Regions from separate parts of the Streptomyces sp. NPDC040545 genome, predicted to be linked through region 2. Evidence: riboswitches for the same ligand, from Rfam matches in the RefSeq annotation. Region 2 holds a riboswitch; the other holds the start of a gene.
The links. A riboswitch is a leader RNA that binds a small molecule or an ion and turns the genes downstream of it on or off. The one in region 2 is predicted to bind ZMP and ZTP.

Region 1: another riboswitch for ZMP and ZTP. It lies ahead of ACZ573_RS05185 (bifunctional 5,10-methylenetetrahydrofolate dehydrogenase/5,10-methenyltetrahydrofolate cyclohydrolase); the one in region 2 lies ahead of ACZ573_RS01570 (serine hydroxymethyltransferase).

What each region holds. Positions count from the first base shown of each region.
Region 1 is NZ_JBVIWA010000002.1:55,630-63,250, forward strand. It holds gene ACZ573_RS05165 (amino acid permease) at 1-481, shown strand, start outside; gene ACZ573_RS05170 (SRPBCC family protein) at 523-963, shown strand; gene ACZ573_RS05175 (RNA polymerase sigma factor) at 1,232-2,827, opposite strand; gene ACZ573_RS05180 (methyltransferase domain-containing protein) at 3,043-3,804, opposite strand; ZMP/ZTP riboswitch at 3,862-3,964, shown strand; gene ACZ573_RS05185 (bifunctional 5,10-methylenetetrahydrofolate dehydrogenase/5,10-methenyltetrahydrofolate cyclohydrolase) at 4,049-4,894, shown strand; gene ACZ573_RS05190 (MAB_1171c family putative transporter) at 5,007-6,215, opposite strand; gene ACZ573_RS05195 (NAD(P)/FAD-dependent oxidoreductase) at 6,212-7,621, opposite strand, start outside.
Region 2 is NZ_JBVIWA010000001.1:301,418-320,293, forward strand. It holds gene ACZ573_RS01480 (cell division protein PerM) at 1-845, shown strand, start outside; gene ACZ573_RS01485 (hypothetical protein) at 974-1,555, opposite strand; gene purN (phosphoribosylglycinamide formyltransferase) at 1,799-2,422, shown strand; gene purH (bifunctional phosphoribosylaminoimidazolecarboxamide formyltransferase/IMP cyclohydrolase) at 2,419-4,002, shown strand; gene ACZ573_RS01500 (hypothetical protein) at 4,140-4,811, opposite strand; gene ACZ573_RS01505 (bifunctional methylenetetrahydrofolate dehydrogenase/methenyltetrahydrofolate cyclohydrolase) at 5,058-5,918, shown strand; gene ACZ573_RS01510 (DUF3017 domain-containing protein) at 5,908-6,441, shown strand; gene ACZ573_RS01515 (LysR substrate-binding domain-containing protein) at 6,428-6,997, opposite strand; gene ACZ573_RS01520 (malate dehydrogenase) at 7,295-8,284, shown strand; gene ACZ573_RS01525 (hypothetical protein) at 8,419-10,128, shown strand; gene ACZ573_RS01530 (hypothetical protein) at 10,125-10,499, shown strand; gene ACZ573_RS01535 (hypothetical protein) at 10,503-11,318, shown strand; gene ACZ573_RS01540 (carboxymuconolactone decarboxylase family protein) at 11,325-11,816, opposite strand; gene pdxR (MocR-like pyridoxine biosynthesis transcription factor PdxR) at 11,864-13,258, shown strand; gene ACZ573_RS01550 (DMT family protein) at 13,438-14,259, opposite strand; gene ACZ573_RS01555 (hypothetical protein) at 14,376-14,678, shown strand; gene ACZ573_RS01560 (glutathionylspermidine synthase family protein) at 14,687-15,889, shown strand; gene rocD (ornithine--oxo-acid transaminase) at 15,906-17,111, opposite strand; ZMP/ZTP riboswitch at 17,243-17,333, shown strand; gene ACZ573_RS01570 (serine hydroxymethyltransferase) at 17,368-18,636, shown strand.

The sequences.
Region 1 (7,621 bases), on a different contig from region 2:
GATGCTCGGCGCCCTCAACGGCTGGACCCTGCTCAGCGCGCAGACCCCGTACGCCGCCGCCAAGGACGGGCTCTTCCCGACGGCCTTCGAGACCAAGAAGCGCGGCGTCCCCGTCGTCGGCGTGATCGTCACCGTCTCCCTGGCCTCCGCCCTCACCGTCTACAACTACACGGCCGCAGCCCAGGGCGTCTTCGAGAGCCTGGTCCTGATCACCACCTTCACCGCCACCGTCCCGTACCTGCTGGCCACCGCCGCGCAGATCTACTTCCTGCTCTCCGGGCAGCGTGAGCGGGTCCACCCCGGCCGCCTGGCCCGCGACGGCGTCCTCGCCGCCCTCGCCTTCGGCTTCTCGATGTGGCTGGTCGCGGGCTCCGGCTACGCGGCCGTCTACCAGGGCGTGCTCTTCCTCTTCGCGGGCGTCCTCGTCCACGCCGCCATGTCCGCGAGGAAGCACCGCGCCGCCGCGTCCCCAGCGGAGTAGCGTGGAGGAAGGGGCCGGCCAGGGGGCGCCAAGGAACCATCATGTCCGCGATGAGGAAGAGCATCGACATCGACCGCAGGCCCGAGGACGTCTACGCGTACCTGACGGACCCCACGCACCTGCCGGAGTGGCAGGACAGCGCCGTATCCGCCGTCCCGATCGGCGATCTCCCCGTGCACGTCGGTTCGAGGGTGCTCGTCACCCGGCAGATCGGCCGCCGGCGGGTCCCCACGACCATGGAGTTCGTGGAGCTCGACCCGCCGAGGAGCTGGCACGTGCACGGGGTCGACGGCCCGGTACGACCCGATGTGCGCGGCACCGTCGAACCCCTTGACGGCGGCGCCCGCTCCCGCCTCACCCTGGACATCGACTTCGAGGGCCACGGCGTGGGCCGGGCCCTGGTACCCCTCGTGGTGAGGCCCATGGTCCGCAAGGAGATGCCCCGGGGCGAGGAGAAGCTCAAGCACCTCCTCGAGGCCTGACGGCTCGCGGCCGGGGCCGGGTGAACAGCCGGGGGAAAACCGGATGCCCCGCGGTCCTCGGCGGCCTGGCCAGCGGCCTGAAGAGGCGCATCCGGCGCGAACACGCCTATCTGATCCCCCAGGGCGCCTCCCTGCCGTTCACCCCCAGGGGACCGGTCTTCGGCCTGGCCTGACCTGACCTGGCCGGCCCCGTCCTGGCACGCGGCCGGATGCAGAACGCCCCCGACCCGCGCGTCCGCAGGTCAGGGGCGTGCTGGAGGAGATCGGCTCAGTCGAGGTAGTCGCGCAGCACCTGCGAACGCGACGGGTGGCGCAGCTTCGACATGGTCTTGGACTCGATCTGGCGGATGCGCTCACGGGTGACCCCGTACACGCGGCCGATCTCGTCCAGGGTCTTCGGCTGGCCGTCGTTGAGGCCGTAGCGCATGGAGACCACGCCCGCCTCGCGCTCCGAGAGCGTGCCCAGGATGGACTGGAGCTGCTCCTGGAGGAAGGTGAAGGAGACCGCGTCCGCCGGGACGACCGCCTCGGAGTCCTCGATGAGGTCACCGAACTCGCTGTCGCCCTCCTCACCCAGGGGGGTGTGCAGGGAGATCGGCTCGCGGCCGTACTTCTGGACCTCGATGACCTTCTCGGGGGTCATGTCGAGTTCCTTGCCCAGCTCCTCCGGGGTGGGCTCACGGCCCAGGTCCTGGAGCATCTGGCGCTGCACACGGGCGAGCTTGTTGATGATCTCGACCATGTGCACGGGGATGCGGATGGTGCGCGACTGGTCGGCCATGGCACGCGTGATCGCCTGGCGGATCCACCAGGTCGCATACGTGGAGAACTTGAAGCCCTTGGTGTAGTCGAACTTCTCGACCGCGCGGATCAGGCCGACGTTGCCCTCCTGGATCAGGTCCAGGAAGAGCATGCCGCGACCGGTGTAGCGCTTGGCGAGGGAGACCACGAGGCGGAGGTTGGCCTCCAGCAGGTGGTTCTTCGCGCGGCGGCCGTCCTCGACCAGGATCTCCAGCTCGCGCTTGAAGGCGGGCTTGTGGTCCTCCTCCTCTTCGAGCTTGTACTCGGAGAACAGACCCGCCTCGATGCGCTTGGCGAGCTCCACCTCCTGCTCGGCGTTGAGGAGCGGCACCTTGCCGATGAGCTTGAGGTAGTCCTTGACGGGGTCGGCGGTGGCACCGGCCACCATGACCGTCTGAGCCGGGGCGTCGTCCTCGTCGTCGTCGGACAGGACGAAGCCCTGGGTGCCGCCGGCCTTGGGCGCCTCGTCCTCGGCCTCGTCGGCGAGGTCCTCGGCAGCCCAGTCCTCGCCCTCGACGACGGGGGTCTCGCCCTCGTCGGCGTCCTTGGCGCTGGTCTTCTTCGCCGCGGTCTTCTTCACGGCAGTCTTCTTCACGGCGGTCTTCTTGACCGTGCGCTTCTTCGGCTCGGCGGCGGCCTCGGCCGACGCCTCGTCCCCGATGGCTGCGGCCGACGAAGCGGATATCGCCGTGGCGGTGGTGGTGACGGCCGTCGCCGCGGCGGTGGCCGCGGTCTTACGGGCGCCGATGGGGCGCGGCGCCGCGGTGGCCTTCTTGGCCACGGTGCGGGCCGGGGCGGCGGCAGCCTTGCGGGGCTTCTTGGCGGCAGCCTTGGTGGCGGGGGCCGCGCTGACGTGGAGGGCGACACCCTCCTCGTCCAGGACCTGGTTCAGGCTGCGCAGGACCCGCTTCCACTGGTCCACCGGGATGCGGCCGGCCTCGAAGGCCTGGCGCACGTCGTCACCGTTGATGTGACCCTGCTCGCGGCCGCGCTCGACGAGCGCGACAAGGGCCTCGGATTCGGCGATCTCCGGAGGGAACGTACGGGACGGGCTGAGCGACACAAGGAGCCTCTCGTTGCGAACAGATTAAGGGTGGGCGGGACATCATCGCGCGAACTCGGGAAACAGACCCGAGGGGGGTCTGTATTCCGGGCCGCGCGAGGACACCTGTCGGTTCATCGCATGCCCGAGTCGATTCGTTACGCGCTGAATTGAGTGACCTGCGCCACGCTGTGGCCACGCAACCCGATCCGGAGCAGATCCGTCCGCCCTTCAGATCAGCCCGTTTTACGGGCCTCGATGAGGAAGCGGGCGGTGTGAGCGACGAACGGACCTTCGCGTTCGATCCGTTCGTGGAGCTCACGCAACCGGTCCCGGTACTGCCCGACCGTGAAGCCGGGCACCATCCAGATCACCTTCCGTAGAAAGTAGATCACGGCTCCGATGTCGTGGAACTCCGTGCGCAGACGTTCGGAGCGCAGATCGAGGACTTCGAGGCCGGCCGCGGTGGCGTCGGCGACCGCGTCGTCGGGGTGCCGGGCCCGCCGGATCTCCTCCGGCTGCGGGCCGAGGAAGTACTCGACGAGCTCGAAGACGCTCGCCGGACCGACCTGCTGCGAGAGGTAGCTGCCGCCCGGCGTCAGCACCCGCGCGATCTCCTCCCACCAGATGGTCACCGGGTGCCGGCTGGTCACCAGCTCGAAGGCCGCGTCACCGAAGGGCAGCGGCGGCTCGTCGGCGTCGGCGACCACCACCGCGCCCAGCGGGTGCAGCAGCCGCGTCGCCTTCCCGACGTTGGGCGGCCAGGACTCGGTGGCCGCCGTCAGCGGCGGCAGCGGAGCACACCCGGCCAGGACCTCGCCGCCACCGGTCTGGATGTCCAGCGCGGACCGGACCTGGGCCAGGCGCTCGGCCATCAGCCGCTGGTACCCCCAGGAGGGACGCTGCTCGGTGGCCCGGCCGTCGAGCCAGGAGAAGTCCCAGCCGTCCACCGAGACGGACTCGGCCTCGGCGACAAGATGGTCGAAAGTACGCGTCATGCATTGATCGTCCCAGGTCGGGCGCCCGACAACCACCGGATATGTCGACTACAGTGGTCGGCGGGCCGTGACTGGCGTTCGGGTGGATCACCACCGGGGAGCGGCCCGGCGTACCTGTGGACCTCCGGTACGTCGGCTGCCGCGCGCCTGGGCGAACCGCGATCCGCAGCGACGTTCAGGAGACCCCGTGACGACTGCCCAGACTGCCTCTGCCACCGCTTCTGCCGCCGGCTCCGCCCAGCTGATGGACGGCACGGCCCTCGCCCGCCGCATCTCGGAGCAGACCGCCGCCTACGCCGCGAAGATCACCGAGCGCACCGGCACCGCGCCCTGCCTCGCGACCGTGCTGGTCGGCGAGGACCCGGCCTCCGTGACCTACGTCCGCATGAAGCAGAACCGCTGCGCCAAGGCGGGGATCACCTCCCGCCACGTGGAGCTGCCGGCCGAGACCACCACCGAGGAGCTGGTGGCCACCCTCACCGCGCTGTCCGAGGACCCGGAGATCAGCGGCATCCTGCTCCAGCACCCCGTCCCGCACCACATCGACGAGCGCGCCGCCTTCGAGGCCATCGCCCCGGGCAAGGACGTCGACGGGGTCACCATGCACTCCTTCGCCGCCATGGGCTTCGGGCTGCCGGGCTTCGTCTCCTGCACCCCCGGCGGCATCATGCGCCTGCTCGCCGCCTACGACGTGGACCTGACCGGCAAGCACGCCGTCGTCGTCGGCCGCAGCGCGATTCTGGGCAAGCCGGCCGGGATGCTGCTGCTGGAGCGGAACGCCACGGTCACCTACTGCCACTCGCGCACCCAGGACCTGCCCTCGATCGTGCGCCAGGCGGACGTGCTGGTCGCCGCCGTCGGCAAGGCCGAGTTCATCCGGGGCGAGGACATCAAGCCAGGCGCGGTGGTTCTGGACGCCGGTTACAACGAGGGCAACGTCGGCGACGTGCACTTCGAGTCGGCCGCCGCCCGCGCCTCGTTGATCACTCCGGTGCCGGGCGGTGTCGGCCCGATGACCATCGCCGTACTGCTGGAGCAGACCGTGCAGGCGGCCGCCGCGCAGGCCGGGCTGGACCTCGCGGAGCTCTGATCCCACCGCGCGGATCCCGCGTACGGCGTACGCACGCGCTCGCACACGCATGCCCGCACGCCCCGGCCGGCTCTCGGTCCGGGGCGTCGCGTTTTCCCCGGGGCCGTGTGCCTCAGACGCCGACCGGCTCGGGGTTCAGGTCCGGCGTGCCGGCGCCGGCCGCCTCACGGGCGGCGACGACGATGTCGGACGTACGGAACGCGTCGGCCAGGGCGGTCAGGGGCCGCCGGCCCAGACGGTAGGGCTCCGGGATCGCGGCCGGCCCGGGCAGGGATCCGCGCGCGGCGGCGGCCTTGCGGTGGCAGGCGGCCGCCAGGACGGCCGCGTCCGCGACCGTGGCGGCCCGCGCCTCGCCCATGCCCCGGCCCCGGGCCTCCTCGTACGCGGCGCTGCGCACCCGGGGGTCGAACCAGCCGGCCAGCGCCAGGATGCCGTCGTCGATGACCGACTCGCGGTGGACGAGCCGGATCCCCACCGGGGACCACCAGGCCAGCGGGACGGTCCGCCCCTGGGTCGCGGCGACTTCGTGCAGGGCCTTCCACAGCGGGCGCAGCCGCCGGTACTGGCTGAAGGCCAGCCATGTCGCCGACCCGCCGACCAGCGGCACGACGAATCCGGCACCGAGCAGCAGCCCGGCGGCCCCGGCCAGTGGCGGCGCCACGTCCGTGGACAGGAACACCAGGTCGTGGCCGGTCCAGCGGGCCACGACCGAGGCCCACTTGGCGGCCAGGTAGGCCAGGTCCATCAGCCCGGCGACCACGATCAGGGCCAGGCCCGTGCGCAGCGGGCGCAGTGCGCGGTCCGCGCGCGTCAGCCACTTGCCGCACAGCCAGGTCAGCGCCGAGGTGCCCATGGTGTGCGCCACGAGGAAGCAGACGATCATCTCGCGGATCCAGGGCGTGGTCGCGTAGTACGTGTCCAGGTCCTGGAGCCGTTCCACCGGCGCGTCGCCGATCACGAACAGGACGACGATGGCCGCGGTCGCGGTGCCGAACAGGGCCGTGGTCAGCCGGGTGGCCCGGCGCACGGCCGCGGGCCGCCCGCCGCGCCACTGCAGGACCAGGACGACGCACAGCCCGGAGAACACCGTGCACAGGCCGAACACCAGGGGCGCGGAGAAGTTGACCACGCCGGTGCGGCGGTTCACCGAGGCGATGGTCGACGGCGATGCGAGGAAGTTGATGGGTGCCCCGACGGCGAGCAGCGCGCACGCCGTCCGGTTCAGCGGCCGGTCCCGGTCCCGGCGCAGCTTCGGCAGCTTGATCAGCAGCGCCAGGACCATCAGGGAGGCGGGCAGGAGCGGCAGGATCCTGCCGCTCATCGGGCCTGTCCGACGGCGTCGGCGGGGCCGACCGGGTCCGCCGACGGGCCGGTGCCGGTGGCGGTGGCAGTGCCGGTGCCGGTGCCCGCGCTGGTGTGGGTACCGGGCTTCGTGCCGGGCGCCCGGTCGAGCCCGGCGACGGCCCGCTCGGCGGCGGTGAGCGGCGGTGCCTTCAGCGCACCCCGGTCCGAGGCGCGCAGGACGTGCCAGACCACCGACGGACGGAGCCAGTGGGTGGGCGCCATGCTCATGGTGAGGACGTTGAGCAGGGCGGCGGTGAGCGCCTCGTCGGTGGTGGCTCCCGTCATCAGCCGGTTGACGTACCCGTTGAGCAGACCGCTGCCGGCGCGCGGCGTCATCCCGGTGGCCCCCGGATACAGGATGTCCTGCGAGGTGGCGAGCTCCCAGGCGGTGCTGACCTGCGGCGCGATGGCGCGCTGCGCCTCGCGGCCGATCCCGGGGTGCTCCAGTCCCTTCGCCCGCAGCAGGGTGCGTACGGCCAGGATCCCCTGGGCCGCGACGCTCATACCCTGTCCGTACAGCGGGTTGAAGGTGGCGACGGAGTCGCCGACGGCGAAGAAGCCGTCGGGCAGTTCCGCCTTCTCGAAGTAGATCCGGCGGTTGGCGGTGCCCTGGGTGACGGCGACGTCCGTCAGGGGCTTGCGGCCCTCCAGGAGCTCACCGACGATCGGGTCGCGGACGGCCTTGGCGAACGGGATGAACGCGTCGGGGTCGCTGGTCGGCTGGCCGCCGCGGGTCCCGGAGAGGGTGGCCTGCCACTGGCCGTTCTCGATGGGCACGATCGTGGCCGTCCTGCCCGGGACGGGCACCCGGGGGTCGGACTGGACGTTGACGATGGGGAAGCCCATCTCGTGGGCTCCGGGCGGGGCTTCGAAGATCCGCGTCGCGTAGACGAGGCCCGAGTCGACCTCGGCCTGCCGGATCCCGGTGACGCCGAGCGCCTGGAGCCAGGTCCGGGCGCGCGAGCCGCGGCCGCTCGCGTCGATCACGAGGTCGGCCGTCAGCAGCCGGCCCACTTCCTCAGAGGTGTCGACCAGCACGCCGGTGACCCGGGACGCCGTGCCCTCCAGGGCGCGGACGCGGCTCCGCTGGAGCGTGGAGACCCCCTTCAGCCCGGTCACCCGGGCGCGGACCACCGAGTCGAGGAGATCGCGGCTGCAGGAGATGTTGAACTGCTTCTCCCCGCAGCGCGGGATCCATCCGTGGGCGGTCTTGCTGACCAGGTCGGTGGGCAGGCTGCGGCGGATGGCCCCCGCCCTCGTCCAGTCGTCGGTGAGGCCGGGCAGGATCCGCTCGATGGCACGGGCGCCGCCCGACCACAGGAGGTGGGTGTGCCGGGCCTGCGGGAGTCCACGGCGCGGGGCCGGACCCTCGGGCAGCGGGTC
Region 2 (18,876 bases):
TGCTCGCCCTCACCCTGATCCCCAACGCCATGGTCTGGGGAGCTGCCTACGCGCTCGGGCCCGGCTTCGCCCTGGGCGCCGACGTCACGGCCACCCCGCTCGGCTTCCCGGGCGCGCCGGGACTGCCCCGCTTCCCGCTGCTGGCGGCGCTCCCGGCCGAGGGCCCGGGGACTCCGCTGACCTGGGCGGTCGCCGGGGTTTCGGTGGTCGCGGGGCTCGCCGTGGGCTGGTTCGCGGTACGCCGGGCACGCGAGGTCTCGTACGGGGAGACCGCGCTCACGGCGGCCCTCGGCGCGGTGGTGTGCGGCCTGGCGATGACCGGGCTCGCGGCGGCCTCGGCGGGGCCGCTGGGCTCGCGGAGGCTGTCGGAATTCGGCCCGGTGTGGTGGACCACCGGGGTGGCGGCCTTCGCCTGGACGGCGGTACTGGCCGTGCCGCTGGCGGTGGCGGTGCACGCGTGGCGGACCCGCCCGGCCATCGGGCCGTCCGCCCTGGATGCCGATGCCGATGACGCGGTGGCGGGGGACGACACATGGCACGACAGCGGGGTGCGGGAGATCCGGTGGGCGGCGATGCGGAAGGCTGCGGGGGCGCTGATTCCGGACATGGCGACGCCGGTGCCTCCGGCGGTTCCGGCGGTTCCTGAGGCTGTGCCTGGGGGGCGGGGGCCGGGGCGGCGGGCCGTGACCGTGGTGTCCGGGCTGGATCTGGATCCGGGCCTGCTGGTGGCGAAACCGGCCGAGTCGGCCGAGCCGGTGCTGCCGACCGAGGCGGTGTCAGTGCCGTTGGCTCCGCCGGTGGTTGGGGCGCGGGTGCTGGCCCGGCGGAAGCCGCCACCGGAGTAGGCCGTTCGGGTGCGCCGCCGTTGCCGGGGCTCCGCCCCGGACTCCGCGCCTCAAACGCCGGCGGGGCTGAAGTAGTGCGGCGAGGTTGAAGTGGTGCGGCGGGGCTGGAATGGCCCCTGGTCGGAGTGTTACTGGCGGACCTTCAGGACGTCGCCGACGACGTTGTCCGGGAGGAGGGTGTTGCACTGGAGTTCCGCCGACTTGGTGAGGGCGTCGTCGCGGCAGACGTAGAAGTCCTTGTAGGCGAGCTGCAGGGCGTACGAGCTGAACGCCAGCAGGATCGCCAGTGAAGCCGTGACCAGGCCGCTCACCGCCGCGGTGCGCTGGGGGCGGGCCGCGGGGCCCAGGGCGTCCAGGCCGGCCGGCGCCGCCGGCGCGCCCTCGGCGGTCGCCGGTGCGGGCTTGCCGCGCAGCGCGCTGATTCCCCAGTAGAGGGCGAGTGCCCCGAGCAGCAGTCCCACCGACGGGATCCCGAAGATCCCGAAGAAGAAGCCCCACATGCCGGCCAGCAGCGCGTAGCGGGCGCGCCGCTGGATCGGGTCCGTCGGGTCCCAGCGCGCCGGTCCCCGTTGGCCGTCCGAGTCCTTCGGGCCGTCGCCGTTCCCGTCACCACCGCTGCGCGGCTGCCACGGCTGGTCGGGCCGGCCTTCCGGCGGAGCCGCGAAGGGGTTGTCGTCGGTGGGGGGGTCGGGTTGACGGCGGTCCGGCATCGGGTGTGTTTCTTCCCCTGTGTCATGGACGTCACGGGGACGTCGTGGCGAGGTGAGGCCAGTTTGCGGCTTGTACGCCAGACGCTACCGCCCGGCCGTCCCCCCGTCCCTCGGGGGCTGTCCGGTGTACCGGTATCGTTGCAGGCGGTCGGTGGCTTCGTATGGTTCCCCATATATCGGTACCCCGAAGTTTCGTATGACCACACAAGACGAACACCGCAATCCCGCGAGAAAGGGCCTCCCATGGCCGCCTCCCGCCTGGTCGTGCTGGTCTCCGGTTCCGGCACCAACCTCCAGGCCCTGCTCGACGCCATCGACGCCCACCCCGGCGGATCCGAGGGCTTCGGCGCCGAAGTCGTCGCCGTGGGGGCCGACCGCGAGAACATCGCCGGCCTGGAGCGGGCGGAGAAGGCGGGGATCCCCACCTTCGTCTGCCCGGTCAAGGGCTACGGCAGCCGCGCGGAGTGGGATGTCGCCCTCACCGAGGCGACCGACGCGTACGCGCCGGACCTCGTCGTGTCCGCCGGATTCATGAAGATCGTGGGCAAGGTGTTCATAGACCGCTTCGGCGGCCGGTTCATCAACACCCACCCCGCCCTCCTCCCCGCCTTCCCCGGTGCGCACGGCGTACGGGACGCCCTCGCCTACGGCGCGAAGGTCACCGGCTGCACGGTCCACTTCGTGGACAGCGGCGTGGACACCGGTCCGATCATCGCCCAGGGTGTGGTCGAGGTCCGGGACGAGGACGACGAAGCCGCTCTCCATGAGCGCATCAAGGAAGTCGAGCGCCAGCTGCTCGTCGATGTCGTGGGGCGTCTGGCCCGGCACGGCTACCGCATTGAGGGACGAAAGGTAACAATCCAGTGACCGCCGTAGAGAGCAACGACCCGACCACGACCCAGCGGCCGATCAGGCGTGCGCTCGTCAGTGTCTACGACAAGACGGGACTGGAAGAGCTGGCCCGCGGGCTGCACGAGGCGGGCGTCGCGCTCGTCTCCACCGGCTCCACCGCGTCGAAGATCGCCGCCGCCGGGGTGCCCGTCACCAAGGTGGAGGAGCTGACCGGCTTCCCCGAGTGCCTGGACGGCCGGGTCAAGACCCTGCACCCGCGCGTGCACGCCGGCATCCTCGCCGACCTGCGCCTGGAGGACCACCGCAACCAGCTCGCCGAGCTGGGCGTCGAGCCCTTCGACCTGGTGATCGTCAACCTCTACCCCTTCCTGGCGACCGTCCAGTCGGGCGCCACCCCCGACGAGTGCGTGGAGCAGATCGACATCGGCGGCCCGTCGATGGTCCGCGCCGCCGCCAAGAACCACCCCTCGGTCGCCGTCGTCACCAGCCCGGCCCGCTACGCCGACGTCATCGCGGCGGCCCAGGGCGGCGGCTTCGACCTCACCGCCCGCAAGCGGCTCGCGGCGGAGGCCTTCCAGCACACCGCCGCCTACGACGTGGCCGTGGCCTCCTGGTTCACGAACGCGTACGCGCCGGAGCCGGAGGCGGTCCTGCCCGAGTTCCTGGCCGGCGCCTGGGAGCGCAAGTCGACCCTGCGCTACGGCGAGAACCCGCACCAGGCCGCCGCCCTCTACACGGACGGGCAGCCGGGCGGACTCGCCAATGCCGAGCAGCTGCACGGCAAGGAGATGTCCTTCAACAACTACGTGGACACCGAGGCCGCGCGCCGTGCCGCCTACGACCACGACGAGCCCTGCGTCGCGATCATCAAGCACGCCAACCCGTGCGGGATCGCGGTCGGCACGAATGTCGCCGCGGCCCACCGCAAGGCGCACGCCTGCGACCCGCTGTCCGCCTTCGGCGGCGTCATCGCCGTCAACCGCCCGGTGACCGTCGAGCTCGCCGAGCAGGTCGCGGAGATCTTCACCGAGGTCATCGCCGCCCCCGCCTACGAGGCCGGCGCGGTCGAGATCCTGGCCAAGAAGAAGAACATCCGCGTCCTGAAGGTGGACGGCACCCCGCACCAGCCGGGTGACCTCAAGCCCATCTCCGGCGGTGCGCTGCTCCAGCAGAGCGACCTCTTCCAGGCCGAGGGCGACGACCCGGCGAACTGGACCCTGGCCACCGGCGAGGCCCTGTCCCCGGCGGAGCTCGCCGAGCTGGCCTTCGCGTGGAAGGCCTGCCGGGCCGTCAAGTCCAACGCGATCCTGCTCGCCAAGGACGGCGCCTCGGTCGGCGTCGGCATGGGCCAGGTCAACCGTGTCGACTCGGCGAAGCTCGCCGTCGAGCGGGCGGGCGCCGAGCGCGCGCAGGGCTCGTACGCCGCGTCCGACGCCTTCTTCCCGTTCCCGGACGGGCTGGAGATCCTGACGGCCGCGGGCATCAAGGCCGTGGTCCAGCCGGGCGGTTCGGTCCGCGACGAGCAGGTCGTCGAGGCCGCGCAGAAGGCCGGTGTGACCATGTACTTCACCGGGACCCGGCACTTCTTCCACTGAGTCCGGCCCACGGCCCTGACCCACGGCCCTGACCCACGGCCCTGACCCACGGCCCTGACCCACGGCCCCGATCTACGGCGAAGGCCGCGTCCCGCACTGCGGGGCGCGGCCTTCGCCGGTTCTGCGGACGGGCGGGGTCAGTAGCTCGGGCGCTTGAAGTAGTCGCCGGCCTTCGCGAGGCCGATGACGATCGTGAGGCCGAGGGCGAGGGAGACCAGGGCGGGCAGCACGGCGATGGCGGTGGGGCCGCCCGAGTGCTCGCTGGCACCCGCTGCCACCAGGTTGAACAGCACGCTGATGACGGCGAAGAAGGTCTGGATCGAGCCGTAGACGATGCCGGAGACGCGCACCCCGTTGCGGCCCTTGCCCATCTTGGCCGCCGTCAGGAACGCCCACAGGGCCAGGCCGATCAGGAAGAGGCCGCCGATGACGAAGCCGACGCCGACGGCGGCGCCCGCCTCTTCCGCCGAGGAGCTGGAGGAGCCCGAGAGGGCCGAGGCGAAGACGGCGCCGCCGATGATCACCAGCAGGCCGAGCAGCGCCTGCAGGCTGCCCAGGATGAAGAGGATGACGCGGGCGGCCTTGGCACCGCCCGGCATCTCCATGTGGGCCCCGGGGTATCCGCCCGGACCGCCGGGGTAGCCGCCGGGCCCGCCCGGGTAGCCCAGCGGGGCCTGCTGCGGGTAGCCGTAGCCGCCCTGCGGCGGGATGCCCTGGGGTGCCTGCTGGGGGTAGCCGTAGCCGGGCTGCCCCTGCGGGGCCTGGGGCGGCTGCTGTCCGTACGGATTGTGCGGTTCGCCGAAGCTCATGTTGGGGTGTTCCTCCGTGGAAGTGCGGGGACGCACGGCATGAGCGCGGAGGAATCCTGCACGGTGCGGTCCCGCCCCCCGGCACTGCCCGCGGCACATCAGTCATTTCATCGTGGTCCGACGGGCCCGGGCTTGTCCAGTTGGTTGTGGAACGGCCGGTGACTTGTTGTGCAAGTGCAATGAACCCTGAGCCCCCGTGAGTGCCTTGAGTGGAACCGGGGCCACCTCATCCGGGAGGATGGGGGCATGACCGCCCAGATTCTCGATGGCAAGGCCACCGCCGCCGCGATCAAGTCCGAACTGACCGCCCGCGTGGCGGCCCTGAAGGCCCGGGGTGTCACCCCCGGCCTCGGCACCCTCCTGGTCGGTGACGATCCGGGCAGCCGCTGGTACGTGAACGGCAAGCACAAGGACTGTGCCGAGGTCGGCATCGCCTCCATCCAGCGCGAACTGCCCGCGACGGCCTCCCAGGAAGACATCGAGGCGGTCGTCCGGGAGCTCAACGCCAACCCGGAGTGCACCGGCTACATCGTCCAACTCCCGCTCCCCAAGGGCATCGACACCAACCGGGTCCTGGAGCTGATGGATCCGCTGAAGGACGCCGACGGCCTGCACCCCATGTCGCTCGGCCGGCTGGTGCTGAACGAGCCGGGACCGCTGCCCTGCACCCCGTACGGGATCGTCGAACTGCTGCGCCACCACGGCGTCGGCATCAACGGCGCGCACGTCGTCGTCCTCGGCCGCGGGATCACCGTCGGGCGCTCCATCGGCCTGCTGCTGACCCGCAAGTCCGAGAACGCCACCGTGACGCTCTGCCACACCGGTACGCGCGACCTCTCCGCGCAGCTGCGCCAGGCGGACATCATCGTCGCGGCGGCCGGTGTCCCGCACCTGGTCAAGCCGGAGGACGTGAAGCCGGGCGCGGCCGTGCTCGACGTGGGCGTCAGCCGCGACGGGGAGGGGAAGATCGTCGGTGATGTGCACCCCGGCGTGGCCGAGGTGGCCGCGTGGATCTCGCCGAACCCGGGCGGGGTCGGCCCGATGACCCGCGCGCAGCTGCTCGTCAATGTCGTCGAGGCGGCGGAACGGACCACCAGTGCAGGCTGAACCGGACGCGGAGAACGCGGCGGGCGGCGGGGCGGCCCGGGCGAACGGCACCCCCGTCGCTCCGGTCGTGCCCGCGAAGCCCGTCGTGCCCGGTGCGCAGGCCGGTCCCGCCGCGGCCGGGGCCGAGCCGGTGGCCAGGTCCCGCCGGTTCCCCTCCATCACCCGGGACACCGCGCGCCCCGAGGGCAGCGGCCGTGCCGTACCCGGGGCCGTGTCCACGCCGGCCCGTCAGTGGCCGATGCTCAGCGTGCTCACCGCGACCGCGGTCGGGCTGCTGGCCACGGCCTTCGGGCACCCGCGGGTCGGCTGCCTGGCCATCGGCGTGGCCCTGATCGCGGCCTCGGTGATGCGGCGCGTGCTGCCCTCGGTGGGGATGCTCGCGGTGCGCTCCCGCTTCACGGACATGATCACGTACGGGCTGCTGGGCGTGGCGATCACGCTGCTCGCGCTGGTGATGGCGGCGCCCAAGCCGTGGCTGGTGATCCCGTTCATGGAGGATGCGGTCCGCTTCACCGTGCGGTGAGCGGCGCGGGCGGTGCGGGTGGCGCGGCCGGTCCCCATGGCATGAGCGACGTGAGCGACGTGAGTGCGGCCAGGGTGGCCGCGACGGCCGGCTGGGTCTCCGTGCCCGCCCGGACCAGGACGTCCAGCGTCCGCCCCGGGCCCGGCAGCTCCCGTACGGCGACGCCGGGCGGCGGGACGTCGCACAGCAGCTTCGGCAGGATCGACACGGCCTGCCCGGTGGCGACGAGCCAGAGCCCGGACCGCAGATCCGCGCACTCGTGCGCGATGCGCGGGGTGAATCCGGCGTTGCGGCAGGCGTGCAACAGCATCTCGCGGCAGCTGCTCGGGGCGGGGGCCGAGACCCAGGCGCTCCCCCGCAGCGCGCCGAGCCCGTCCCGCCCGTAGGCGGGGAGCAGGGCCTGCGGCAGGGCCAGGCACAGCGGATCGTCGAAGAGCGGCACCGCGGTGGTCCCGGCCGTGGGCGGGGCTCCGAGCAGCGGGTAGACGTAGGTCACCGCCAGGTCCAGGCGGCGCTGCCGCAGCCACGGCACGGCCTCCTCGGGGTCGGCCTGCACGCTGCGGGGGGCTTCGACGCCGTGCCCGTGGCCCGCACGGCGAACGCCTACGTCAAGTCGGTCGAAGGGCACCGGACGGGCCAGATCTTCCTGGTCGAATAACGGTCCGAGGACCGGTCGGACCTTCGAACATCGGGGTCCGTGTGCCGTGCACCACACGGACCCGGGGATTAGCCCGGTCCCGGGTCGGATAGCCTGACCGCGGATGTCTCTTCACGTCAAGATTTACTGGGGAGCGGCGTCCTCCAGCACATGGGGCAGGGACGCCCCACCGCCAGCTGTCTAACGGAGAAGGCCATGACCCGCACTCCCGTGAATGTCACCGTCACCGGCGCCGCCGGCCAGATCGGCTACGCGCTGCTCTTCCGCATCGCGTCCGGTCACCTGCTCGGCGCGGACGTGCCGGTCAAGCTCCGTCTTCTGGAGATCCCCCAGGGCATGAAGGCCGCTGAGGGCACCGCCATGGAGCTCGACGACTGCGCCTTCCCGCTGCTCGCCGGCATCGACATCTTCGACGACCCGAACCAGGGCTTCGACGGTGCGAACGTCGCGCTGCTCGTGGGCGCCCGCCCGCGTACCAAGGGCATGGAGCGCGGCGACCTGCTCGCCGCCAACGGCGGCATCTTCAAGCCGCAGGGCCAGGCGATCAACGCGCACGCCGCGGACGACATCAAGGTCCTGGTCGTGGGCAACCCGGCCAACACCAACGCGCTCATCGCGCAGGCCGCCGCCCCGGACGTACCGGCCGAGCGCTTCACCGCGATGACCCGCCTGGACCACAACCGCGCGATCTCGCAGCTGGCCGCCAAGACCGGCAGCACCGTCTCCGACATCAAGCGCCTGACCATCTGGGGCAACCACTCGGCGACCCAGTACCCGGACATCTTCCACGCGGAGATCGCCGGCAAGAACGCCGCCGAGGTCGTGGGCGACGAGCTGTGGCTGGCCGACACCTTCATCCCGACCGTCGCCAAGCGCGGCGCCGCGATCATCGAGGCCCGTGGCGCGTCCTCGGCCGCCTCGGCCGCCAACGCCGCCATCGACCACGTGCACACGTGGGTCAACGGCACCGCCGAGGGCGACTGGACCTCGATGGGTATCCCGTCGGACGGCTCCTACGGCGTCCCGGCCGGTCTGATCTCCTCCTTCCCCGTCACCTGCAAGGACGGCAAGTACGAGATCGTCCAGGGCCTGGACATCAACGAGTTCTCCCGCACCCGCATCGACGCTTCCGTCCAGGAGCTGGCGGAGGAGCGCGACGCGGTTCGTGAGCTCGGCCTGATCTGATCCGGTCTCCGGACCCGATCCGCTCTTCCGAAAGGCCCCGGCGCACTGCGCCGGGGCCTTTTGGCGTGATCGCGCCTGTCGCGTTCCTGATGATCGCCTTATCGTTTCCCTCCGCACACCGAAAGGGGGATTCGGTGACAAGCACCGTGGACGACAGAACGCCTGTGCACCCTTCGCTCAGCGAGGCCGGCCGGCTGCTGTGCGCCGGGAACTATCTCGACGCCGCGTACCGCGACCGGGTGATCCAGGAGCTCTATGTCCACGAGGAGCGCTTCGTGGCGCCCTCCTACGGCTTCGACGCCGCCCGCGTCCTCGCCCACGCGCTCCAGGCCCGCCGCGCCGAAGCGGCCTGGGCCTTCGCCGTCCTGGCGGTGTGGGGCCTCGGCCTGCTGCTGGCCCAGCCGCTCATGCTCTATCTGCTCATCCCGGCCGCCTTCCTGAGCGGCGCCGGGCGGATCACGCGCCGCCGGAAGAAGACAGGACGTGGCAGTCGCTTCCTCGAACTCCTCCTGCGCGGCTGCGGCTCCGTGCTACTCCTCGGCGTCGGCCTGGGCGTGCTGGTCGGTGCGATCGAAGGTCATACGGGCGTGGGAGGGGCCGACGATTCGGTCCTGATCTTCCAGCTCATGCTGCGCTTGTTCGAGGTGGATCCGTTCGGCACCCTCTTGGCGATGCCCCTGCACGGCGGCGGAATCGCGAGCCGCTACGCCTGGGCCGCCCTGATCGTCTTCGCCCTGCTCACCCTGGTCGTCGGCCTCCAGCGGGGCCACTTCGCCCGTGTCATCAGCACCTCGCTCAGCCGGACCCGGTACGCCGACCCGAACGCCGACCCCGCCTCCGGCAGCCGGTTCGCCCGGACCCGCGACCGGATCCTGCGGACCCAGCACAGCCGCCTGGTCATCTACAACGTCGACGATCCGTTCTGCGGCGCCGGCGCGGCCTACCGCCCCTGGCACCTGTCGGTCGAGCTGCGCCCCCGCACGGACGGGGTGGAGCCCGAACCGCTGGACAACGAGCGGATCGTGGCCCGGATCCGGCCGCGGCTGGAGGCCCTGCGCGTCCCGTCGCCGCACGGCTCACCGGAGGCCGAGCAGGCCGTACTGGACCGGCTGCGGGAACTGGTCGTCGACGAGTGCGTGTTCCTCCCGGCCTCCGGACTGCCCGCGGCGCACGAGCCGGACCTCTCGGACCGGGCGTTCGACGTCCACCGGGCCGGAGCCGTGGAGGAGGGCGGGGAGCGCCGCCGCCACTTCCTGCGGGTACGGGTCGGCGGCTGGGACGAGAACCTCGTCATCACCGTCTTCGTACGCGTCCACACCCAGGGCGGGATGCTGATGCTGGAGGTGGCGCCGCACGTGCTGCTGCCCGTACGGCCCCAGTTCCAGGAGGCCGACGACGTGGCCCGGCGCCACCTGCGGAACAGCCCCTTCGCCAAGGCGGTCTGGGCGCTGAGGCACGCCCCGCGCTCGCTCCCCAAGGCGCTCACCACCCTGTCGGGCGGCAGCCGCGGCCCGTGGCAGATCGCCACGGGGGGCCACGGCGGCGCGCTCCCGGCCGGTCCGGCCGTGTCCGTACGCGAGCTTGCGGCGCAGGAGGACGCCTCGCTGTTCCAGCTGATGGACCTGGACCGGTACCTGAAGACCATCCAGGACCGGATCGTCGGCGGCGTGACCCTGGCCCTGCACGAAGCGGGCTGGCACACGGAGGAGTTCGCGCAGCGCGCGGTCACCGTGGCGGAGGGCGGCGTGTACATCCAGTCGGTGAGCCACAGCGCGTTCAGCGTGGGCGGCAGCGGACACCACAATCGGACGAGCCACCACACGAGCAGGGGAGAGCGGCAGTGACGCACGACGGAGGAAGCGGGGAGGTGCGGATCAACCGCATCGAAGGAAGCACCTTCAGCATCGGCGGTACCGACATCACCAACACCACCGTCCACCAAGGCGGTACGGGGGCGGGCGCCCCGGGCGCGGCCGAACTGCTGGAGGCCGTACGGGAGCTGCGCATCGCCCTTGTCCACCTGCCCCGCAGCGCCGACCGGTCGGCGCTCGACGCCGAACTGGACGAGGCCGCCGGGGAACTGGAGGAGGCCGGGGAGATCCGGCCCGGCCTGCCCGCCCGGCTGCGGGCCGCGCTCCGGCGCTGGGCCCCGGTGGTGGACTCGGTGAACGCGGCGGCCGCCCTCGGCGGGCTGCTCGCCTCGCTGGGGAGCTGACCGGTGGCCACGGGCGGCGGTGCCCACTGGAACCCGCAGTCGCAGCGCTGGGAGTGGGCGGATCAGCCGCCCCCGCCCCCGCCCTCCTACCCGCCCCCGGCCCCGCCCTCGTACCCGCCCCGCCCGCAAGGGGGCGGCCAGGGCGGCCTGGGCGGTCCGGGCCGGGAGCGGTCGTGGAAGGTCCCGCTGCTGGTGGCCCTCGGGGCCGTGGTGGTGGGCGGCTGCGCCGTGGCGGGATGGTTCGTCCTGGGCGGCGGGGAGCCGAAGGCACCCGCCGCGGCCCCGTCGGCTTCGGGTACCCCGGCCCCGCCGTCCGGTACGGGTCCGGGCGCGGCCCCGTCCGCAGCCTTTCCCTCGCCGTCCTCCGCGTCGCCCTCGGTCCCGCCGCCGTACACGGTGGTCCGCGACGACGGCGGCTTCTCGGTCGCCGTCCCCACGGGCTGGGAGCGCAGCCGCGACGAGGACGGCAGCGGCTCCTTCTACCGGCCGCCCGGGGATCGTAGTGCGCTGATGCAGTTCTTCCGTGTCACCGAGTCGGACGGCGTCGGAGCGTGCGAGCTGCTGCGGACCTCCTCGCAGGCCCTCGGAAGCCGTCCCGGCTACCAGGAGGTCTCCATCGGTCCGGCCGCCGGCGGGTCCTGCGAGCTGGTGTACGAGTACGACAACCAGGAGTCCCACGGACGCCGCCGCGCGATCGAGCGGATCACCGTCGCCCCGGACGGCAGGCGGTGGGCGCTGCTGGCGGCCGGTCCGGCCGCCGACGGCGCGGCGGTACGCGCGAACCTGACGGCGGCCGTGGAGTCGTTCAGGACGGAATGACCACTCCTACTTGTACATGCCCGGGGTGTAGTGGCCCGGCACCAGGCGGGTGGTGACGCCGATGCGGTTCCAGACGTTGATCGTCGCGATGACGGCGATCAGCTGGGCGAGCTCGCGCTCCTCGAACTGCTTGGCGGCCTTCTCGTAGACCTCGTCGGGCACGAAGCCGTCCGTCAGGACGGTGACGGCCTCGGTGAGCTCGAGCGCGGCGAGCTCCTTCTCGGTGTAGAAGTGCCGTGACTCCTCCCAGGCACCCAGCTGGATGATGCGCTCGACGCTCTCACCGGCGGCGATCGCGTCCTTGGTGTGCATGTCGAGGCAGAAGGCGCAGTGGTTGATCTGGGAGGCCCGGATCTTGACGAGCTCGACCAGGGAGGGGTCCAGGCCCTTCTTGGAGGCGATCTCCAGGGCGAGGACGGCCTTGTAGACCTCGGGGGCGAGCTTCGCCATCTGCATGCGCGGGGTGTGCTCGGGGGCGTGTTCGTGTGTGGTCGTCATGTGATCCACCCTAGGAGCCAGGCGGCCCACCGATATGGTCCATATCCATGACGGAAACGTGGGCCACTTCCGGCGCCGACCTGCACCTGGACCTCACCGCCGGACGCGGCCTGCGGGCCGGGCTCACCGAGGCCCTGCGCGAGGCCGCGCGCAGTGGGCGGCTGGCGGCCGGCACCCGGCTGCCGTCGTCCCGCACCCTCGCCGCCGACCTGGGCATCGCCCGGAACACGGTCGCCGAGGCGTACGCCGAGCTCATCGCCGAGGGCTGGCTGACGGCCCGCCAGGGATCCGGCACCCGCGTCGCCGAACGGGCCCGCCCGCGCCGGCCCGCGGCCGCCGCCCCCGTACGGCGCCCCGCGCGCAAGGGGCCCGCGTACAGCCTGATCCCCGGCTCCCCGGACCTGGGCGGCTTCCCGCGCGCGGCCTGGCTGTCGGCGGCCCGGCGGGCGCTGACCGACGCGCCGAACGAGGCCTTCGGGTACGCGGCCGACCCGCGCGGCCGGATCGAGCTGCGGAGGGCGCTGGCCGGATACCTGGCGCGGGCGCGCGGGGTGTACGCGGACCCCGAACGGATCGTGCTGTGCGCGGGCTTCCTGCACGGGCTGGAGCTGCTGGCGGGCGTACTGCGGGCGCGGCGGGTGCGGGAGGTGGCGGTGGAGGGCTACGGCCTGGACTTCCACCGGGACCTGCTGGTGCGGGCCGGGCTGCGCACGCGCCCCCTGGGCGTGGACCGGGAGGGGGCCCGGACGGGGGAGCTGACCGCGGCGGCGGGAGCGGTGCTGCTGACCCCGGCGCACCAGTTCCCGACGGGCGTGGCCCTGACCCCGGCCCGGCGGGCCGCCGCGGTCGACTGGGCCCGGACCACGGGCGGGCTGATCCTGGAGGACGACTACGACGGGGAGTTCCGCTACGACCGCCAGCCGGTCGGTGCGCTGCAGGGCCTGGACCCGGACCGGGTGGTGTACCTCGGGACGGCCAGCAAGTCACTGGCCCCGGGGCTGCGGATGGGCTGGATGGTGGTCCCGCCGGGGCTGCTGGAGGAGGTGCTGGCCGCCGGGCGGCCCACGGAGTGGGCGTGCGGCGCGCTGGACCAGCTGACGCTGGCGGAGTTCCTCACTTCCGGGGCGTACGACCGGCACGTGCGCGGGATGCGGCTGCGGTACCGGCGGCGGCGGGACGAGCTGGTGGCGGCGGTGGGGGACCGGGTGGGCGTGTCGGGGATCGCGGCGGGGCTGCACGCGGTGCTGGACCTCCCGGAGGGGCTGGAGCGGTCGGTCCTGCAGTCCGCGGCCTGGCAGGACCTGGCCCTGCACGGGCTGGGGCGGTTCCGGCATCCGGATGCGGATCCGGCGCCGCGGGATGCGGTGGTGGTGGGTTACGGGACGCCGTCGGACAGCGCGTGGGGGCCGACGCTGGCCGCCTTGGCCGCGGCGCTGCCGTGACCTGCGGCGCCGTTGCGGGGGCGCTGCCCCCGAACCTCCGCGCCTCAAACGCCGGCGAGGCTGGAAGATTGCCCAGCGAGGCTGGATTTTCCAGCCTCGCCAGGGGGCACCTCCCAGCGGTAGCTGGGGGAGTTTGAGGCGCGGGGTTCGGGGCGGAGCCCCGACACGGCGGGCACCGGTCATCGCTCCGCCGGGGCCGACGGTTCGCCGAAGCGGGCCAGGGCCAGGGAGCCGGCGACCGCCACCGCGAAGCCCGTCACCGCCAGCCAGGCCAGGCCCTCGCGGGTGCTGTCGCCGAGCCAGGCCACGCCCACCACCGCCGGGCCGATCGTCTCGCCGAGGACCATGCCCGCCGTCGCCACCGTCACCGAGCCCCGCGCCAGGGCCGAGGTGAGGAGCAGGAAGGCCGCGCCGCCGCCCAGCAGGAGGGCATACAGGGCCGGGTTGTGCAGGTCCCACGGGGAGTCGATGAGCCGGACCGAGACCTCCACCACCCCGAAGCCCGTCCCCGCCGCGACGCCGAGGACGAGCGCCCGCGGCCCGTCCGGGAGCCGGCCCGCGACCACGCCGACCAGCAGCACCAGCCCGGCCACCACCAGCATGCCCACTTCCAGCGCCGTCGACCCGGTCCCCGTGCCCTCCTCCCCGGCGGAGAGCCCGAGCATCAGCAGCCCCGCGCACACCACCGCCACCGCGCCCCACTCGGTCCGGGACAGCCGCACCCGCAGCAGGCGCGCCGCGACCACCGCCGTCACCGCCAGGCTGGCCGCCAGTGCCGCCCCCACCGCGTAGATCGGGACGTGCCGCAGGGCGATGATCTGGAGCACGAAGCCGGCTCCGTCGAGGCCCAGACCCGCCAGGTAGCGCCACTGCCGAACGGCCCGCAGGAACAGTGCCGTGTCCACTCCGGACCCGGTTCCGGGCTCCGCCGCCCGCGCCGCGACCGCCTGCAGCACCGAGGCCGTACCGAAGCAGACCGCCGCACCGAGCGCGCAAATCATCCCAATCAACACGAACTGACTCTAGGTCACGGATCTCACGGCGGCCGGATTCCATCGGCCGGTGGCCCCGCTCTACTCTGTCGGCAGCACGCGAGGCCCCAGGGGGAGCAGCAGACATGGACAGCAGCAGCACCAATCAGCGCCGCATGCGCTCCGGCGCCGTCGCCCTCGGAGGCATGGGCCTGCTCGCGGCCACGCTCGTGGCCTGCGGCAGCAGCGACGAACCGGACAAGCGCTGTGCCTCCCGCTCGACGCTCAACCAGCTGAACAACAAGGAGTGCAAGACCGGCGGCACCGGCGCCTACTACTACGGCGGCTACGTCAGCTCCGGCAAGGTCGCCGGCGGCAGCTTCGACAAGTCCGCCGTCACCCGCGGCGGCATCGGCGGGCACTCCAGCTCCGGCTCCAGCGGCGGCTGACCGAGACCATGCAGCGGCACAGCATCGAGCCACGTCCCGACTGGCAGAAGACCGTCGAGGAGCAGGGTCTGATCTATCCCCTGACCCGCTACCCCGACGACTCCCTGCGCCCCTACTGGGACGAGAGCGCGTACTACTCCTTCTCGCTCCCCGAGGTCGAGGCCCTGGAGAACGTCGTCGAGGAGCTGCACGCCATGTGCCTGGCCGCGGCCGCGCACATCGTCGAGCACGACCGCTTCGCCGACCTCGGCATCACCGACCCGAAGCTGGCCGCGCTGATCGCCGAGTCCTGGCGCCGCCGCGCCGAACAGCCCTCCCTCTACGGCCGTTTCGACCTGCGCTACGACGGCAGCGGCAGCCCCGCCAAGATGCTGGAGTACAACGCGGACACCCCCACCTCCCTCGTGGAGGCGGCCAGCCCCCAGTGGTTCTGGATGGAGGAGCGCTTCCCCGGCGCCGACCAGTGGAACTCCCTCCACGAGCGCCTCGTCGACGCCTGGCGGCGCCAGGCCGAGCTGCTCCCTCCCGGCCCGCTGCACTTCGCGCACTCCGAGACCGACGAGCTCGGCGAGGACCTGATGACGGTCGCCTACCTCCAGGAGACCGCCGAGCAGGCCGGCCTGGACACGCACGCGCTCTCCGTCGAGCAGATCGGCTGGGACAGCCTGTCCGGCCGGTTCGTGGACGAGAAGCTCCGCTTCATCCGCTCCTGCTTCAAGCTCTACCCGTGGGAGTGGCTGGCCACGGACGAGTTCGGCCCGCAGGTCCTCGGCACGTACGACCACGGCGGCGGCTCCGGCTCCACCTGCTGGATCGAGCCGCTGTGGAAGATGCTGCTGTCCAACAAGGCGCTGCTCGCGATCCTGTGGGAGCTCTTCCCGGAGCACCCCAACCTGCTGCCCGCCTACCTCGACGGCCCGCGCGAGCTCGCCGAGCCCGGGTCCGCCGGCTACGTGGCCAAGCCCCTCCTCGGCCGTGAGGGCGCGGGGGTCACCCTGCACGAGGCGGGCGACGGCGGCGAGCCCTTCGTACCGGAGGAGGGGGAGCGGTACTGCTTCCAGGGCCTCGCCCCGCTGCCCGACTTCGACGGCAACCGGGTGGTGCTCGGCGCATGGGTCGTCGAGGACGAGGCGGCGGGGCTCGGCATCCGCGAATCGGCGGGGCCGGTCACGGACGAGTACGCCCGCTTCCTGCCCCACGTCATCCTCTGACCGAACCGGGGAAGCCCTACACGCCGAGCACCGACCGGAGCTGGCCCAGTCCCCAGTCCAGGTCCTCCTTGCTGATCACCAGCGGCGGGGCGATCCGGATCGTCGACCCGTGGGTGTCCTTCACCAGCACCCCGAGCTCCATCAGCTTCTCGGAGATCTCCCGGCCGGTGCCCCGCGACGGGTCGATGTCGACGCCCGCCCACAGCCCGCGCCCGCGTACGGCGGTCACCGCGCCCCCGCCGACCAGCAGGTTCAGCTCCCGGTGCAGGTGCTCGCCCAGTTCGGTGGCGCGGCCCTGGAACTCGCCGGTCCGCAGCATCGCGATGACCTCCAGCGCGACCGCGCACGCGAGCGGGTTCCCGCCGAAGGTGGACCCGTGCTGGCCGGGCCGGAACACGCCGAGCACGTCCCGGTCGGCGACCACGGCCGACACCGGCACCACGCCGCCGCCGAGCGCCTTGCCGAGGATGTAGACGTCCGGGACGACCCCCTCGTGCTCGCACGCGAAGGTCCGGCCGGTCCGTCCCAGCCCCGACTGGATCTCGTCCGCCATGAACAGGACGTTCCGCTCGCGGGTCAGCTCCCGTACGCCGCGCAGGTATCCGGCGGGCGGCACCAGCACCCCCGCCTCGCCCTGGATGGGCTCCAGCAGCACGGCCACCGTGTTCTCGGTGACGGCATGGGCCAGCGCGGTGAGGTCCCCGTACGGAACGATCTCGAAGCCCGGCGTGTACGGGCCGAAGTGATCGCGGGCGTCGTGGTCCGTGGAGAAGGACACGATGGTCGTGGTGCGCCCGTGGAAGTTGTCGGCGGCGACCACGATCTTGGCGTGCCCGTCCGGGACGCCCTTGACCTCGTAGCCCCACTTGCGGGCGGTCTTCACGGCCGTCTCCACGGCCTCCGCCCCCGTGTTCATGGGGAGCACCATCTCCTTGCCGCACAGCGCGGCGAGCTCGGTACAGAAGTCGGCGAAGCGGTCGTGGTGGAAGGCGCGCGAGGTGAGCGTGACCCGTTCCAGCTGGGCGCGGGCGGCGTCGATCAGACGGCGGTTGCCGTGCCCGAAGTTGAGGGCCGAGTACCCGGCGAGCATGTCGAGGTATCTGCGGCCCTCGACATCGGTCATCCACGCGCCTTCCGCGGACGCGACGACCAGGGGCAGCGGATGGTAGTTGTGCGCGCTGTGCGCGTCTGCGGAGCGGATGGCATCAGCAGTTGTCGACACGGGGTCTCCGATCGTCCGTCCGGCGGGGTGGAGCGCCGGGTGAAGCGGTGACGAGGGTGGCGTCACCTTCTTATCGTCGCTCGTATCCCGGACGCAGAAACCTCTCTCCCGGCGCGCCCGCTAAGGTGTCCGGTACGCACGGCGACTGGCGTACGGAGAACCAACTCCGGGGGAGTCGTGCGCGCTCGACCGCATACAGGGCCGCTCGCCTGGGCCTCGCGGGGTACCGATCACATCGACCCCGGAGGAGCCCGCCATGTCCGCGAGCCGCCATCCCGCCCTTTTCGCCACCGATCCCGAGCTGGCGTCCTTCGTCGCGGCGGAGGAAGTACTGCAGGCGCAGACCCTGCGCCTGATCCCCAGTGAGAACTACGTGTCCGCGGCCGTCCTCGAAGCCTCCGGCACCGTGCTGCAGAACAAGTACAGCGAGGGCTACCCCGGCCGCCGCTACTACGAGGGCCAGCAGAACATCGACCGCGTCGAGGCGCTGGCGATCGAGCGGGCCAAGGGCCTGTTCGGCGTGGACCACGCCAATGTGCAGCCGTACTCCGGCTCGCCCGCCAACCTGGCCGTGTACCTGGCCTTCGCGAAGCCGGGCGACACGGTGATGGGCATGGCCCTGCCGATGGGCGGGCACCTGACGCACGGCTGGGGCGTCTCGGCGACCGGCTCCTGGTTCCGGGGCGTGCAGTACGGCGTCCGCGCCGACACCGGGCTCATCGACTACGACGCGGTGCGCGAGCTGGCTCTCGCCGAGCGGCCCAAGCTGATCTTCTGCGGCGGTACCGCCCTGCCGAGGACCATCGACTTCGCCGCCTTCGCGGAGATCGCGCGGGAGGCGGGCTCGATCCTGGTCGCCGACGTCGCCCACATCGCGGGCCTGATCGCGGGCGGCGCGCACCCGTCCCCGGCGGACCACGTCGACGTCGTCTCCACCACCACGCACAAGACCCTGCGCGGTCCGCGGGGCGCGATGCTGATGTGCCGGGAGGAGCACGCGAAGGCCATCGACAAGGCGGTCTTCCCGGGCCTGCAGGGCGGCCCGCACAACCAGACGACGGCCGGTATCGCGGTGGCGCTGCACGAGGCCGCGCAGCCGTCCTTCGTCTCGTACGCCCACGCGGTCGTCGCCAATGCCAGGGCGCTGGCCGCGGCGCTGCTGGAGCGGGGCTTCGACCTGGTCTCGGGCGGTACGGACAACCACCTGATCCTGATCGACCTGACGGGCAAGGACGTACCGGGCAAGATCGCGGCCAAGGCCCTGGACCGGGCGGGCATCGTCGTGAACTACAACACGGTGCCGTTCGACCCGCGCAAGCCGTTCGATCCCTCGGGCATCCGCATCGGCACGCCGTCGCTGACCTCGCGGGGCCTGTCCACCGAGCACATGCCGCTGGTGGCCGACTGGATCTCGCGCGCGGTCGACGCCGCCGCGAAGGGGGACGAGCCGGCCCTGGCCGCGATCCGCGCGGAGGTCACGGACCTGATGGCGGCCTTCCCGGCCCCTGGGCTCCCGCTGTCCTGACCTGCGGCCCGGCTGCTGGGGCTCCGCCCCGGACCCCGCGCCTCAAACGCCGGCGAGGCTGGATTTTCCAGCCCGCCCGGCGTTTGAGGGCGTCCCTCGGCCGCCCGCGCAGCACCGCGCAGCGGTGTCGGCACGGGGCGGAAAGCGGTCGCTCGGCCGGGGCTGGATCCGGACGGGCCGCTACCGCCCGGTACTCCGGCGCCGTAGGGACGGGGTCGCGGCGACCCGGAACGATCCGGC